DNA from 3 places in the Mesorhizobium newzealandense genome. Region 2 is predicted to be linked to each of the others. Evidence: riboswitches for the same ligand, from Rfam matches in the RefSeq annotation. Region 2 holds a riboswitch; each other region holds the start of a gene.
The links. A riboswitch is a leader RNA that binds a small molecule or an ion and turns the genes downstream of it on or off. The one in region 2 is predicted to bind cobalamin.

Region 1 (4,969 bases), on a different contig from region 2:
ATCCGCACCGAACGCTACGGAGTTTGAACGGACACGGTCCTTCCGAGAAGTTTCTCGTAGCCGCCGTTCCGAGGCTCGGCATCGCCCATCGGTCACGCCTCGATTTCGAGCGCCGAAAGCGGCTTTGAGCAACAGGCGAGGATGAAGCCGTCGTCGATCTCGTGGTCGAGGATGCCGCCATTGTGGCTCATCTCGACGGCGCCTGCGACCTTCTTCACCTTGCAGGTTCCGCACAGGCCGAACTCGCATGCGGCGGGAATCCGCACGCCGGAAGCCCGCGCCGTCTGCAGCACGGTCTGGCCGGCGACGCATTCGGCATCGACATCCGAAAGCGCGAAGCGGATCGGCGTCGCGGCTTCGACGATGACGGCGGCGCCGTCTTCCGCCGGCGACGTGAACGGTGCCGGGATCTCCTCCACGACAGGCGCCGCAAAGCTCTCCTGATGGTACTTCGTCATGTCGAAGCCGGCAGAGTCCAGCATGCCGCGCACGGCGCGCATGAAGGGATCAGGGCCGCAGCAGAAGATTTCGCGCTCGCGGAAATCGGGCGCCAGCAATGGCAGCCGGATCGCGTCGATGCGGCCCATATGTCCGAACCAGCCCTCGCGGCTCGACCGCTCCTCGATCATGAAGCCGAGCGACAGGCCGGGCATGCGGCTGCCCAGCAGTTCGAGCTCCTTGCGGAAAATGATTTCTTCGGGGCGCCGGGCGCAATTGACGAAGCCGACATCGGTCCATGGCGCGCAGTCGTTCAGCCAGCGCAGCATCGACATCATCGGCGTCACGCCGGAGCCGGCCGAAATGAACAGATACTTGGCCGCCGGGTGGCTGTGCAGCGAAAAGTCACCGGTCGGCCCATAGGCCTTCACATGCGAACCGGGCGTCAGATGGTCGAACATCCAGCGTGTGCCGATGCTGCCCGCTTGCGCCTTGATCGTCACCGCGATCGAGAACGGCCGCGATGGCGAAGACGACAGCGTGTAGGTGCGCATCAGCGGCCCATCGGCGGTCGGCAGTTCCAGCGTCACGAACTGGCCCGGCTTGTAGCGGAACCAGGTCTGGTTGTCGGAGCGGAAGGTGAAGGTCTTCACATCAGGCGCTTCGTCACTGACGCCGATCACTTCCAGCACCTGGAGCCTGTCGTTCCAGGGCGTCATCTGGTCGAGATGGCGATAGAGGCCAAGGTCCGTCATCGCATTCATCCTCTTGTCCCTTTTATTCCGTGCATGTCGTGATCCCAAAACCGCTGCGCACTCTTGGGCGACATGCACCAAAGCGCGTCGCTTCGAAACGGATTCATGCGACGCGCTTCAGGTCTTGTTTCCTTGCATGTCGTTGTCTCAAAACCAGGGGCCATTTTTGAGCGCCATGCACTAGGCAACGCTGCGCAGCGCCGGCCGGCCGCCTTCGGCAAGCCGCGGACCGATGAACGACGCGTACCATTCGACGAACTGGATTACGCCGCCCTCATGCAGCTCCGAATAGGGCCCTGGTTCGTAGGCGGGCGACAGGATGCCGAAGGCGTTTTCCTCGACGATGCGGCGGTCCTGGTCGTTGGTCTCGGTCCAGACATGGGTGAGTTCGGCGAGATCGTAGTCGACGCCTTCGACCGCATCCTTGTGGACGAGCCATTTGGTCGTCACTGCCGTTTCCGTGGCGCTGATCGGCAGCACGCGGAACGTCACCGCGTGGTCGATGAGGATGTGGTTCCATGTCGTCGGATAGTGATAGTGCATCAAGGTGCCGATCCGGTCGGCAGAGACGGTGTCGGAGAGGTTCTTCTTCACCGCCCGCTTGCCGTTCATGGTGTAGCTGACGGCGTCGCGCAGCAGCGGCGCGCGGGTGGCGCGGTACTGTCCGGCCGCATCGATGCGGAATTTGCTCGGCAGGCCGGCCGCTTCGCATTTCGCCCAGTGCGCAAGCATTTCCGGGTCGCTGTCGGCGCCCTGCACGCCGGTCACCGTCGGTGCCTCCGGGAACGTCTTGCAAAGCTCCGGGTGATTGCCGGCGCAATGGTAGCACTCGCGGTTGTTTTCCCAGACCAGCTTCCAGTTGCCCTTCTCGACAATGGTCGACTCGAACGCCACCTTGGCCTCGCGCAGCCGGTGCGGCAAAAGGTAGGGCTCGATCATCGCCCGCATCGGTGCGAAATCCGCCGGCTCCTTGGCCAGGCAGATGAAGATGTAGCCGCCGACACTTTCACAGGCGATCGGCTTCAGGCCGAACTGGCTCTTGTCGAACCCGTCTGCCATCTGCCGGGCAAACAACAGCCTTCCGTCCAGCTCATAGGTCCACTGGTGATAGGGGCAGACCAGCTTTGCCGCCGTGCCCTTGTCTGAATTGCAGACTCGGCTGCCGCGATGGCGGCAGGAATTGTGAAAGGCGTTGATATTGCCCTTCTGGTCGCGAACAAGCACGACCGGATAGTCGCCGATCTGCGCGGTAATGTAGCTGCCCGGCTTCGGCAGCTCGCAATCATGGCCGATGAACAGCCAGTCGCGATACCAGATCAGCTCCATGTCGAGCTTGAAATAGTCGGGATCGGTGTAAAAGGGCTGCTCGAGCGAGAAGCCGTTCCTGCGGCCCTGCAGCAGCCTCAGCATGTCGTTGCGCGCGTCCATGTCCTGTCCTCATAGCCAAGGACTGAACTGGTGGTGATGGAGGAAGGATCGGACGCAGGCCGGCGAAGCGCCGGACATGCACTATCCACCTCTTGACCGCCCACCGCGATCAGTCGAGTTCAAATATCTCGGGCTGGTTTCCGGGCTCTGGAGTGTCCTTGCGGACGGTCGCGACACCTTCCCAGGCGTTTGCCCAGTGGTCTCCCGTTGCGACTTGAACTCCACCACCGTTGCGGGGGCAGCGCCGGATTCTGACCGGCTTCCCAATTCTCCGCTTCGTCGTCACGAAGCGGCACCTGAGATGACATGATCTAATCACGATCGCGGGCGCGCCATCGGCATGAAAACGACATCGTATCCATGCGGCGCGACACGCATGCGAAATGCTCCGGCTGGCGATTGCGGAGCCGAAATCCGATCTCTTCGGCAGCCATAGCCGGCTGCAATCTCCTCGAATCCGACCCCTTGCCAGGGCCCAAGAAAGGTTAACGGTTTCGAAAAGTGACTATTAGCAGTCTCTAAAATCGAACCGAACGGTTCGTTTCTGTTGACGGTGCGTGCAGGACGGTGTGAACGCTGGGCCTCCGACACAGTTGGTGATCGGGGTGCCGATTTTACATAACTAATTGATATTACGAAGAAAAACAACTGGTGTAGACGCTCTTGGCACAATTTCAAGTGGCAGATTCTTGGTCCACGCGGAACAACTTCGTGATTGGAAATGGCTGGATGGCTTTCCCACATCGGGGCGGTCCGAACGACGCGATTTCATCCCAAGACACGCCGCTAGACGGACGGAAAGATACTGGAGTACCAAAAAATGAAAAAGATCATTCTCACTGCCGCCGCCCTTCTGGCCATTTCCGGCAGCGCCTTCGCTAGCGGTAGCGACCACTATGGTTCGAACGCCGCGGCGGCCACTGCTGTCGACAGCTCGCGCACCGCTTCGATCAAGAAGTCGGAACCGGCTGCTCAGACGCCTGTCCAGGGTAGCGACCGTAACCTCTTCGGCCACTAACGCCGATTCCCAGGAGGTGGCGGGCTCGCCCGCCGCCCTGGCAAAATCCAGAAATTCAAAATTCAGGAGAGCTGAAATGAACAAGATCCTTATTGCTGCCGCCGCCGTTCTGGCCATTTCCGGCAGCGCTTTCGCCGGAAGCGACAACTTTGGCTCCAACGGCGCCAACCAGCCTGCCGCCTCGGTCGACAACTCGTACACGGCTTCCACCAAGAAGTCCGAGCCGGCTGCGCAGACGCCTGTCACCCATGGCAGTGACCGCAACCTGTTCGGCAACAACTGACATCCGAAACTAGCATCCGACGGCGAGGCGGCGGGTCAACCTGCCGCCTCGAATTCGAAAATACCGGAGTATCAAAAATGAAAAAGATTGCTCTTACTGCCGCCGCTCTTCTGATTGCCGCCGGCAGCGCCTATGCCGGCAACGACAATGTTGGCGGCACCGACATCAACAAGCAGGCGACCGTCAACGTCGACGTCTCGAATACGGGCTCGATCCGCAACAGCGAATCGCCCGTCTACAAGTTGCTCAACTCGTCGGGCGACGTACAGAAGTCCGCCCCTCAGGGCAGCGACCGGAACCTCTTCGGCCGCTAACCAACAGCCGAAGCTGATCTCCAAACAGAGAGCGGCGGGCCCGTGCCCGCCGCTTTTTGCTTTTTATGCGCCTCCGATGTCCTGACCTCAGGCCGCCTTTGCTTCCGGCTGACGGAGCGAGAAGGAGTGCCCGTCGGCGTCGAAGATGTGAAGGTCGCTGGCGTCCGCGCTCAGCCGCAGCGTCGCCCCGCGCTTGACCTCGACATTGCCTGGCATCTTGGTCACCAGCGGCAGGTCGGCGCGGCCGATGTCGACATAGACAAGTTGGACCTCGCCGAGCTGCTCGACATAGTCCACCGTTCCCTCGAACAGATAGTCCGCGCCGCTGGCGATCGTCAGGTCCTCCGGCCTGACGCCGAAGCTCACCGAAGCACCGTTTGCCGATGCCGGCGTGGCGATCGGTACCGTCGCCTTGCGGCCGCCGACATGGCTGACGACGGTCGGGTTTCCAGTCTTGTCGATGGTCGCCGGCAGGATGTTCATGGCCGGCGAGCCGATGAACTGGGCGACGAACAGATTGCCGGGCTTCTTGTAGAGATCCATCGGGGTGCCGACCTGCTCGATATGGCCTTCCTTGAGCACCACGATGCGGTCGGCTAGCGTCATCGCCTCGACCTGGTCGTGGGTGACGTAGATCATGGTCGTGTTGGGCATCGATTCCTTGAGCTTGGCGATCTCGATGCGGGTGGCGACGCGCAACGCCGCGTCAAGGTTCGACAACGGCTCGTCGAAC
Region 2 (4,969 bases):
ACGGGCCGCTGTTCATGGTCATCACCGGCGAAGGCAAGCTCGCCGGCGGCCTGCTGGTTTCGGTCGGTAATGCGCTGCTGTTCATGGCCATTTTCTGGGGCAAGGCGGGCAAGCGCTTTGGTGGCCGCCGGACCATGACATTTGCTTATTTCGCCATGTCGGCCATGCTGCTGGCGGCGGGTGCGGTCGGCGAAACCGTGCCGCTGCTTACCGGCGCCTTCCTGCTCTGCGGCGCTTTCTTCACCATTGCGCTTGACGCGCTGGGCTCGACCGCCTTCATGCGCTCGGTGCGTTCCTATGAAAGGTCGCAGATGGCGGCCGTCTACCGCACCTATCTCGACTTTTCCGAGCTGACGCCGCCACTGGTCTATTCGGTGGTGCTGGCGTTCTTCGGGCTGGGCTCGGTGTTCGTCACGCTCGGCATGCTGGCGGCGATCTGCGGCTTCGTGACCTGGCGGTATCTGCCGAAATCGCTGTGATCTTCAAGGCTTGGAGGGAAGCGTTGCGTGCCGTTCGCGGACCCAGTTGTGGAAGCGGTGCAGATCATATTCCTCGGGCATCAGCACGCCGGCTTCGTGGCGCACCGAGCGCAGGCCTTTCTGGTTGACCTCACAGATACCCGCATCCTCCTCCAGCACCTGTTTGCCGAAGGCGACGATGTTGTCGATATCGGTTGCAACAAGCGCTTCGGGCGCAAACAGCCATTCGGCGACAAGCTCGGTCTGCTCGGGGCCGAGCGGCACCAGCCGCACGGTCCTGACATAGTCGACATGGCCGACGACGAACATCGACGGCAGGTTGGTGGCGTAGGTCTGGCCGGCGCTGCGCTCGGCAGGTGTCAGGCCGGCAAAGACCGGCCCGTGCGTCTGGCCGTCGCGCGACCAGGTCTCGGCGCCGGCGCGCAGGCCGCCGGAAAACTCCGGTGCGTCATTATCGGCGTGGCGAGCCCATTCGGGATCGTCGTGCCGCCCCATGAGGCCGCGGCCGTAGATCGGCACCAGCCGCGACAGGTCCTTGTGGACGCCCGGACAATGCAGGCACTCGTTGAAGTTTTCCCAGAAAATCTTCCAGTTGCAGTTCATCACCTTGCGCAGCACATGGCCGGTCACCAGCGTCTCCAGCGGCCAGTTGCCGAGATCGCTGGACGCCGGATCGAAGGATGTCTGTGCGGAGCCGGCGGCATCCTCGGCAAGATTGACGAAGACAAAGCCGCGCCACACCGAGAGTGCCACGCGATAAAGCGGGTGATCGGCCTTGTCGAAATCGTCCGGCAGCGATTTCGACGGAACGCGCACGAGATCGCCGCGCAGCGAATAGGACCAGGCATGATAGGGGCAGGTGATCAGCCGCGCCTTCAGCCGGCCTTCGCTTTCCTGGCAAAGCTGCGAACCGCGATGGCGGCAGGTGTTGTGGAAGGCGCGCAGTTCGCCGGTCTCGTCACGCAGCACGACGATTTCCTGCGTGCCGACGCGGAAGGTGCGGAAGCAAAGCGGCTGCGCAAGGTCTGCCTCGCGGCAGACGAGCAGCCAGCTTTTGTACCAGATGGCATCGAGGTCGCGCTGATAGGCATTGATGTCCCAATAGGCGGAGGACGGCAGCATCGGTTCGGCCCGGGTCAAGCCGTTATAGGGATCGCGGTCGCTGGCAATGGGCTGCATGGCTGGCTTCCTCTAGCGTTGCTAGCCGACACCCGGCCACGAGAATTGTCAATTGTTGTACCGGTGTCCGATCTTGCTTCATGCATGTCGCCCAAACCGCTCCGCACTTTTGGGCGACATGCGTTCCTGCTTATGCAGGTTGTTATTCCGAAAACCGCTTCGCACTTTTCGGCGACATGCATTGTCGGAATTTGGTTTGCCGGTCGCGGCGATTTTCCCTATAGTCGCGCTGTCGTCGGTTCCGTTTGGAGCCAAGAGGGAATGCGGTGCGGGCGAATGTCTTGCCCAATGCCGTGGCTGCCCCCGCAACTGTGTGCGGTAGTCCTCTCCATATGCCACTGAAGGTTTTTCTTCGGGAAGGTGGGGAAGGGCGCTGATCCGCGAGCCAGGAGACCTGCCGGCGACAGGAAACTGACTTCGATGCCCTCGGGTGGAGGGCGAAAGGACAAGACATGACTACCGCTTCCGTCTCCCTCGGCGCCTCCGTCTCCTCGCAGTCGCGCGTCATGCAGCTTGCGCTCGTGGCGCTGCTCGGCATCTTCGTTGTCGGTTTTGTCGGCTTCTCGCATATCGATGCGGTCCACAATGCGGCTCACGACTATCGCCATTCGATGGCGTTTCCCTGCCACTGACGAGGATTTGACATCATGAACCTGTTTCGCAACGTCGTGTTCATCGCGGCGATCGCAGGGCTCGTGGCTGGCGTCGTTCTCGCCTGCATGCAGGCCTATGCCACCGTGCCGCTGATCCTCAAGGCGGAAGTCTACGAGCAGGCCGGCGGCGGCCATCACCATGCCGCTCCGGCCGCAACGGATACCAATGCCATGAGCACAGCCGCCCCGGCGGGGAACGCCATGAGCTCTGCCGCCCCAGCGCCGGCGGAAGCAGCCGCTCCGGCAGTGGAAGACGAAGGCTGGGCGCCGGCCGACGGTTTCGAGCGTTTCGCCTTCAGCGTGGTTGCCAATATCGTCACCGGCATCGGTTTCGCACTGATCCTGGTCGCGGTTTCCGAATTCGCCGGTGGCATCGGCAACTGGCGCCAGGGCGTGTTCTGGGGCCTGGCCGGCTTTGCCGTGTTCACGCTGGCGCCTGGCCTCGGCCTCCCGCCGGAATTGCCTGCGATGCCTGCTGCCGATCTCACGCAGCGCCAGATCTGGTGGTGGGCAACCGTGGCGGCGACCGCGGCGGGTATCGGCCTGATCGCCTTCCGCAAGTCGCTGCCGCTTGTGATCCTTGCCGTCTTGCTGATCATTGCGCCGCATATTGTCGGCGCACCGCAGCCCGACAGTTTCGAGACGCCGATCCCGGAGGGTCTGCATCACCAGTTCGTGGTTGCAGTGACGGTGACCAATCTGGTGTTCTGGCTGGTGCTCGGCGCGATCGTCGGCGTGGTGCGCGGCCGCTTCACCGGCACCGCGACCAGCCTGCGCGACAGCTTTGCCTGATCGCAGCAAGCTGACCTTCATCATCGGTGGTGCGCGCTCCGGCAAGAGCGCGCACGCCGAAACCCTGGCGACGACCTTGCCGCCGCCATGGGCCTATATCGCCACGGCGCAAGCCTATGACGACGAGATGCATGAGCGCATCGTGTTGCACCGCTCGCGGCGCGGTGAAGGCTGGACGACCATCGACGCACCGCTCGATCTCGCCGGCGCGCTCGAGGCCTTGCCGGACAATCAGCCGGTGCTTGTCGACTGCCTGACACTGTGGTTGACCAATCATATGCTGGCCGAACACGACCTCGATCTGGAATGCCGTCGGCTGGTGGACGTGCTGTCGCGGCCGCGCGGGCCCTGGTTCGTGGTGTCCAATGAAGTCGGCCAAGGCATCGTGCCGGACAACGCACTGGCGCGCCGCTTCCGCGATGCCGCCGGCCGGCTCAACCAGCAGGTGGCTGCTGTCGCCGATACGGTGCTGCTGATGGTGGCGGGGCTGCCGCTCAAGGTGAAATGAGATGACCGATCCCGACGACAAGCCCATCCAAGACCGGCCCATCGAAGACCGGGACGAAGAACGCCACCGCGCCAAGATGGCCAAGCGCAAGGCGGTGCAGGACGCCGAGGTGGCGAGCAAGACGGTCGAGAAGGGGCTTCTGATCGTCAACACCGGGCCGGGCAAGGGCAAGACCACTGCCGCCTTTGGCCTGGCGCTGCGGATGCTCGGCTATGGCAAGCGTGTCGGCGTCGTCCAGTTTATCAAGGGCAAGTGGCACACCGGCGAGAAAGATGCCTTCGCCGCCTTTGGCGACCGCGTCGTCTGGCACGCGATGGGCGAGGGGTTCACCTGGGAGACGCAGGATCTGAAGCGCGACATTGCCGCGGCCGAAGCCGCATGGGCCAAAGTGCTCGAGCTGATGGCCGATCCGTCGATCAGCCTGCTGGTGCTCGACGAACTGAACATCGCGCTGCGCTACGATTATCTCGACCTTGACAAGGTGGTTGCGGCGCTGACAGCGCGGCGTGAGGGCCTGCATATCGTGGTCACCGGCCGCAACGCCAAGCCGGCGCTGGTCGAGGCGGCCGACCTCGTCACCGAAATGGGCGTGACCAAGCACCATTTTTCCGCGGGCGTGAAAGCGCAGCAGGGGATCGAGTTCTGAACGGCGCCTCGATGCGTCACACCACAATGACGATCGCCGAGACCAAACCGAACAGCGCGATCAGCAGATAGTCGGCGACGCGATAAAGTTTCAACGCCTGCCTTATGTCGATGCTGTCGGCTTCGCGCCGGCCGTCTTCGCCCATGAAGACGTCGTCGATCAGCACGCCGCCGTAGCTGCGCGGTCCGGCGAGCGCCAGGCCGAGCGCGCCGGCCATCGCCGCTTCCGGCCAGCCGGCATTGGGCGAGCGGTGTTTTTTCGCATCGCGCCACACCGCGTGCCAGGCATTTTTCGCATCCGTGCCTTTGACGAGGAATGCCGCCGACACGATCAGCAGTGCCGTCAGCCGCGATGCTGGCAGGTTGATCCAATCGTCGAAGCGCGCCGCTGCCCAGCCGAAGGTCTCGTGGCGCGGGGTGCGGTGGCCGATCATCGAATCGGCGGTGTTGGCGGCCTTGTAGGCGGCGCCGCCTGCCAGCCCGCCAACGCCGGTCCAGAAGGCGGGAGCGACGATGCCGTCGGAAAAATTCTCGGCCAGGCTCTCGATCGCCGCGCGGCAGACACCGGCCGTGTCCAGCGTTTCCGGATCGCGGCCGACGATTCGCGAGACGGCGACACGACCCAGAGCGAGGCCACCGGTGTCGAGTGAGTCCGCCACGGCCTCGACATGCTCGTAAAGGCTCTTCTGCGACAGAAGCGATGTCGCCAGAAG
Region 3 (4,969 bases), on a different contig from region 2:
TCGCCGGGCTGGATGACCATTTCGGTGCCGAGTGAATCGCGATGCCTGATCTTGCCGTCGAACAGGTAGGTCACCGTCGACAGACCGATATGCGGATGCGGACGGACATCGAGCGCCTGGCCGGCGCGCAGGATCGCCGGGCCCATGCGGTCGAAGAAGATGAAGGGCCCGACCAGCCGCCTTTTGGCGGTCGGCAGCGCGCGGCGCACCTGGAAACCGCCAATGTCCTTGGCGTTCGGGATGACCATCAGCTCGATCTGGTCGCTGGCAAAGGCATCGCCGACTTCAGGGTCTTTCCCAGGGAAGAAGCTCATGCACTCTCCTTGTCAGCGGCCGTGCCTACTTGCGTCAGGCAAAACGGACCGCGGCTTTTGCCCGCGCCTTGGCCGCCACCTCTTCGCGATTGCGGGGATGCTGATGGGTTTCGAGGGAATCGAGAAGCTCACGCGCCGATGCCGCGATGGCCTCGACGGCGTGGTCGAACGCGTGCTGGTTCTGTTTCGAGGGCCGTGTCGTTCCGCTCAATTTGCGGACAAACTGAAGCGCGGCGTCGCGCACCTCGTCATGGGTTGCAGGCGGATCAAAATTGAACAGGGTCTTGATGTTTCTGCACATCGTTTCCGAACCTCCTCTTCCTGAAGCCGTTTCAATCGAGACGAATTCCATCCTCGATCATGATCATGTCCAAAAACCGGTGAGGCAAAGACCATCGTTCGGGAGCATGCCTCAGTCGGCGTCGAGCGGCTCCGTTCCAACAGGCTTGCCGTCGCGCGACAGCCTGATCTTCTCGACCTTGTCCTCGGCGGCCTTCAGCAACCGGTCGCAATGTGCCTTCAGCGCCTCGCCGCGCTCGTAGATGCGGATCGATTGGTCGAGCGGCACGTCGCCACGCTCCAGATCATCGACGATCTTCTCCAGCGCGTCGAGTGCCTGTTCGAAGCTCATCGCCATGATGTCTTCGTTGGTCTCACCAGCCATCATTCATCCTTTCATCAGTCGCCCGACATGGGCGGCGACCGAAAATGCCAGTCCCTGCAGATCGTAGCCACCCTCGAGCAGGCTGACGAGCCGGTTGCCGCTGTGGCGCGTGGCGCGCTGCATCAGCTGGCCGGTCGCCCAGTCGAAATCATCCTCAGTCAGGTTGATTTCGGCCAATGGATCGCGGTGATGCGCGTCGAACCCGGCCGAAATGATGATCAGGTCCGGCGCGAAATTGTCGAGCGCCGGCAGGACCCGCGACAGGAAGGCGTCGCGGAAAACCTCGCTGCCGGTCTGCGGCGCCAACGGTGCGTTGACGATGTTGCCGGCGCCGGTCTCGCTCTTTGCCCCGGTGCCGGGATAGAGCGGCATCTGGTGCGTCGAGCAATAGAGCACCGTCGGATCGTCCCAGAAAATATCCTGCGTGCCGTTGCCGTGATGCACGTCCCAGTCGACGACGGCGACGCGCTCGACGCCATGTTTCCTCTGTGCATGGCGCGCCGCGATCGCCGCCGTGTTGAAGAGGCAGAAGCCCATGGCCGTGGTCTTTTCGGCATGGTGGCCGGGCGGCCGGGCGGCGACGAAGACATTGTCGGCGCGGCCTGTGAAAACGTCGTCCACGGCAGCGTTGGCAGCACCAATCGCCGTGATCGCCGCCTGCCAGCTCTTCGGGCTGGCGGTGGTGTCGGCATCGATGCGGGCAATGCCAGTGTCGGGAATGGATGCGCGGACGCGGGCGACGAAATCGGCGGGATGCGCGTAGAGGATGGTGGCCTCGTCGCCCTCCGGCGCCTGGACACGATCGAGCGTGGCAAAAGCCTCGTCGTCGAGCACCCGCTCGATGGCGCGCAAGCGGTCGGGCCGCTCGGGATGGCCGGGCGGCGTGATGTGCTCGAGGAAGATCGGATGGCTGTAGAGACGGGTGGTCATCACCCTAATCTAGTGACCCGGATCGACAAAGGCCATGCGCAGGCGGTTGATGACTGGGGAAAATCACGCCTGCGTCCTTTGGTTTCGCTGCAGGCATTGGCGTCGTCAGCGCTTCGGCGTAAGGTCGTGTCGCTGCCTGGTGCCCGCCGCAAGCGGGAGAATCGGGAACACGGTTAAATTCCGTGGCGTGCCCAACGCTGTGAGGGGGACCGCGCCGGTAAATGCCACTGTCGATGACGGGAAGGCACCGGACGCGGGTTGATCCCGAGCCAGAAGACCGGCCTGGCAGACATCGTCATCCGCATGGTCAGGCGGACGGCATCAGAGCGATGTGCCTCCACTTGCACGCACAAAGTACGCTTTGACAGTTGGAACTGCTGCAATCGCAAGGGGACACGCGATGCCGGAACACATGACCGCTCCAGTTGGCGACGGATTTGACCAGAGTGCGCGCGATGCGGTTTACCACGCCATGTTCACGCGGCGCGACGTCCGCAGTCATTTCCTGCCGACCGCGCTCGACGATGACGTTCTGGCGCGGCTGCTGCTTGCGGCCCATCACGCGCCCTCGGTCGGCTTCATGCAGCCGTGGAACTTCATCGTCATTCGCGACGCCGAGCGACGGCAGAAAGTGCGCGACCTGTTCCTGGCGGCGCGCGAACAGGAGTTGCCAGCCATCGCGGAAGAGCGACAGGCGCTCTACCGCAAGCTCAAGCTGGAAGGCATCTGCGAAAGCGCGCTCAACATCTGCATCACCTGCGACCGGCAGCGCTCGAAGGGTTCGCCGCTGGGGCGCTGGCACAATCCCGAGATGGACCTCTACAGCACGGTCTGCGCGGTGCAGAACTTCTGGCTGGCGGCGCGCGCCGAAGGTGTTGGTGTCGGCTGGGTCAGCATCATCGAGGCGCAAGCGTTGAAAGACCTGCTGTCAATTCCCGAGCATGTGACGCCGGTCGCCTATCTCTGCGTCGGCCGCGTCTCGGAGTTCGCGCCAAAACCGGACCTTGAAACGCATGGCTGGGGACGCCGCTTGCCGCTGCCGGAGCTGATCATGAGCGAGATTTTTTCCGGGCAAGGCGAAGTGCCGCTCAAATCGACCGTAACGCGCCTCAACGCCGTCGGCGCCGCACCGGCGACGGCGGCCGCCGCTGATCAGTGTGTCGCGCCGGCCGTACCCCAGCGCGAGCCGTCGAAGGAGGCCAGCGCCTTGTCCTTGAGCTCGCTGAACTTCGACGACGCCTCGGCCAGCCGGGCGTCCCACTCGGGATCGGGCACCTGGCCCTCGATGGTCCTGAAATAGACCTGCATCAGGCAGGCGATGGCGAAGGGTTCGATGAAGGCGGCCTTGAAGGCCCAGGCGAAGACGATGGCGAGCACGAAGGCCCAGCCGGCGAGTTGCCCGGGCATGAGGAAAAGAATGGCGCCGGCAGGCGCCAGCATCAGCAGGAAGATGACGAAGGACACCCCCCACATGATGACCGCCAGCCAGACGGCGTTCTTGACCATGGTCTGGCCGTTCTGGGCGTAGAGCACGACGCCTTGCCGCGCCGTCTCGAACGGCGAGGCTGAATTGATGCGGATGTTGTAGCCCAGGATGATCTCGTCGACATAGGTCAGAGACAGGCGGATCACCGTGTTGATGAAGGAGACCAGGCCGCCCAAGCCCGGAATTGGCAGGAAGGCGGCGATGCCGCCGATCAGGCCGGTGATGGCGCGGATGGCACCCTTGACCAGCTGGTCGACGACGAAAAGGATGTTGGCCTCGGCAAAACGCCGGGTGACGATGTCCTTGGCGTAGGCAATTTGGTCCTGGCCGTCGGGAATGTCGCGGCCGTCGATCAGATGGACCATGACGGCGATATGGCCGGCCTTGACGACGTAGAGGATGTATTCGCGGATCCAGTAGACGGCGATCGAGACGACGCCGAAACCGACCACGCCGCCCCAAAAGGCAAAGGACAGCGGGCCGTCAGGATCGGTGGAGATATGGCCGACGCCATAGCCAACGGAGGCGCCCGTACCGGTCGCAATGATGTAGGCCAGCGTGATGCCGAAATAGACGATCATGCGAAAGAGAATGAAGGGCCAGGTCCGCGTCATGATGGACACTGACCTGCCGATATCGAAATCCCACATGCCCCGAATCTCCGCTTCAGAGATGGCGCGAGAGGATGCGCTCAAACCGGCTATTGTCAATTGCGGGCAATGGCGCCGAACCGCCTATGTGGATTTCAGTTCGGCTGCGGATCGGGCTTTTTGAGCAGGCCTTCGAGCAGTTGCTTGAACGCCGTCACCACCTTCTTCGACGTCGCTTCGGGGTCGCTCGAATTGGCGATCCGTTGCGCCGCCTGACTGCTCGCCCCGTTGATCAGCCGCGAGGCGGTTTCGGGGTCGAGGCTGGGGACGACAACCCCCTCCTCCTGCAACGTCGTCAGATGGCCGGTCATTGAAGCGATGCACGCATTGGCATTCGGCCATTGTGCCGGATCCCCCAGCACGGCCGGGCCGTCCCGGAACATGATGCGCTGGATTTCCGGCTCCAACGCCATCTCGATATAGGTCGTGCATTCGTCGACGAAATGCTGCCAGCGGGTCGGCGCTCTCGACGCCACTTCGTTCACGTGCGCCGCCATCTCGCCGTCGATTTCGGCGATGACCGCCTGCAGCAATCCCTTCTTGTCGCCGAAGTGATGATAGAGTGCGCCGCGCGTCAGCCCGGCCGAGGCAGTGAAATCATCCATCGAGGCCTGGGCATAGCCGATCGTACCGAAGGCATGGCGGGCCGCCGCGATCAGCTTGGCGCGGGTCTCGGCGATCATTTCCTTGCGAGGTTTGTGCATGGCTTCTGGACCTATTAACATACGCACCGTATGCCAATTGACATACGCGGCGTATGATCTATCTAACAATCATACGCTTCGTATGTAATTGTCGAATCTGCCTTTGTCGAGGAACCGGACCATGCAAAATCCCTATTCGGAAATCTTTCGCGCTCCCGGCGCCAAGGGCTTTGCAAGCGCGGGCTTCATGGCGCGCCTGCCGATCGCCATGGCGCCAATCG

Region 1: linked by a shared signal. The riboswitch ahead of ACFSOZ_RS21155 (aromatic ring-hydroxylating oxygenase subunit alpha) and the one ahead of ACFSOZ_RS09350 (CbtB domain-containing protein) in region 2 are both predicted to bind cobalamin.
Region 3: linked by a shared signal. The riboswitch ahead of bluB (5,6-dimethylbenzimidazole synthase) and the one ahead of ACFSOZ_RS09350 (CbtB domain-containing protein) in region 2 are both predicted to bind cobalamin.

Annotation. Positions count from the first base shown of each region.
Region 1 covers NZ_JBHUGZ010000014.1:96,427-101,395, forward strand. The annotation lists gene ACFSOZ_RS21145 (FAD-binding oxidoreductase) at 1-27, shown strand, start outside; gene ACFSOZ_RS21150 (FAD-binding oxidoreductase) at 93-1,193, opposite strand; gene ACFSOZ_RS21155 (aromatic ring-hydroxylating oxygenase subunit alpha) at 1,374-2,621, opposite strand; cobalamin riboswitch at 2,736-2,936, opposite strand; gene ACFSOZ_RS21160 (DUF680 domain-containing protein) at 3,442-3,639, shown strand; gene ACFSOZ_RS21165 (DUF680 domain-containing protein) at 3,716-3,922, shown strand; gene ACFSOZ_RS21170 (DUF680 domain-containing protein) at 4,000-4,236, shown strand; gene ACFSOZ_RS21175 (ABC transporter ATP-binding protein) at 4,324-4,969, opposite strand, start outside.
Region 2 covers NZ_JBHUGZ010000007.1:118,299-123,267, forward strand. The annotation lists gene ACFSOZ_RS09340 (MFS transporter) at 1-479, shown strand, start outside; gene ACFSOZ_RS09345 (aromatic ring-hydroxylating oxygenase subunit alpha) at 483-1,658, opposite strand; cobalamin riboswitch at 1,878-2,074, shown strand; gene ACFSOZ_RS09350 (CbtB domain-containing protein) at 2,111-2,290, shown strand; gene ACFSOZ_RS09355 (CbtA family protein) at 2,306-3,103, shown strand; gene cobU (bifunctional adenosylcobinamide kinase/adenosylcobinamide-phosphate guanylyltransferase) at 3,096-3,611, shown strand; gene cobO (cob(I)yrinic acid a,c-diamide adenosyltransferase) at 3,613-4,257, shown strand; gene cbiB (adenosylcobinamide-phosphate synthase CbiB) at 4,274-4,969, opposite strand, start outside.
Region 3 covers NZ_JBHUGZ010000030.1:143,292-148,260, reverse strand. The annotation lists gene ACFSOZ_RS34810 (pirin family protein) at 1-314, opposite strand, end outside; gene ACFSOZ_RS34805 (DUF2277 domain-containing protein) at 349-615, opposite strand; gene ACFSOZ_RS34800 (exodeoxyribonuclease VII small subunit) at 727-978, opposite strand; gene ACFSOZ_RS34795 (histone deacetylase family protein) at 982-1,908, opposite strand; cobalamin riboswitch at 2,029-2,208, shown strand; partial or broken gene bluB (5,6-dimethylbenzimidazole synthase) at 2,309-2,968, shown strand; gene ACFSOZ_RS34785 (hypothetical protein) at 3,061-4,044, opposite strand; gene ACFSOZ_RS34780 (TetR/AcrR family transcriptional regulator) at 4,140-4,748, opposite strand; gene ACFSOZ_RS34775 (MFS transporter) at 4,870-4,969, shown strand, end outside.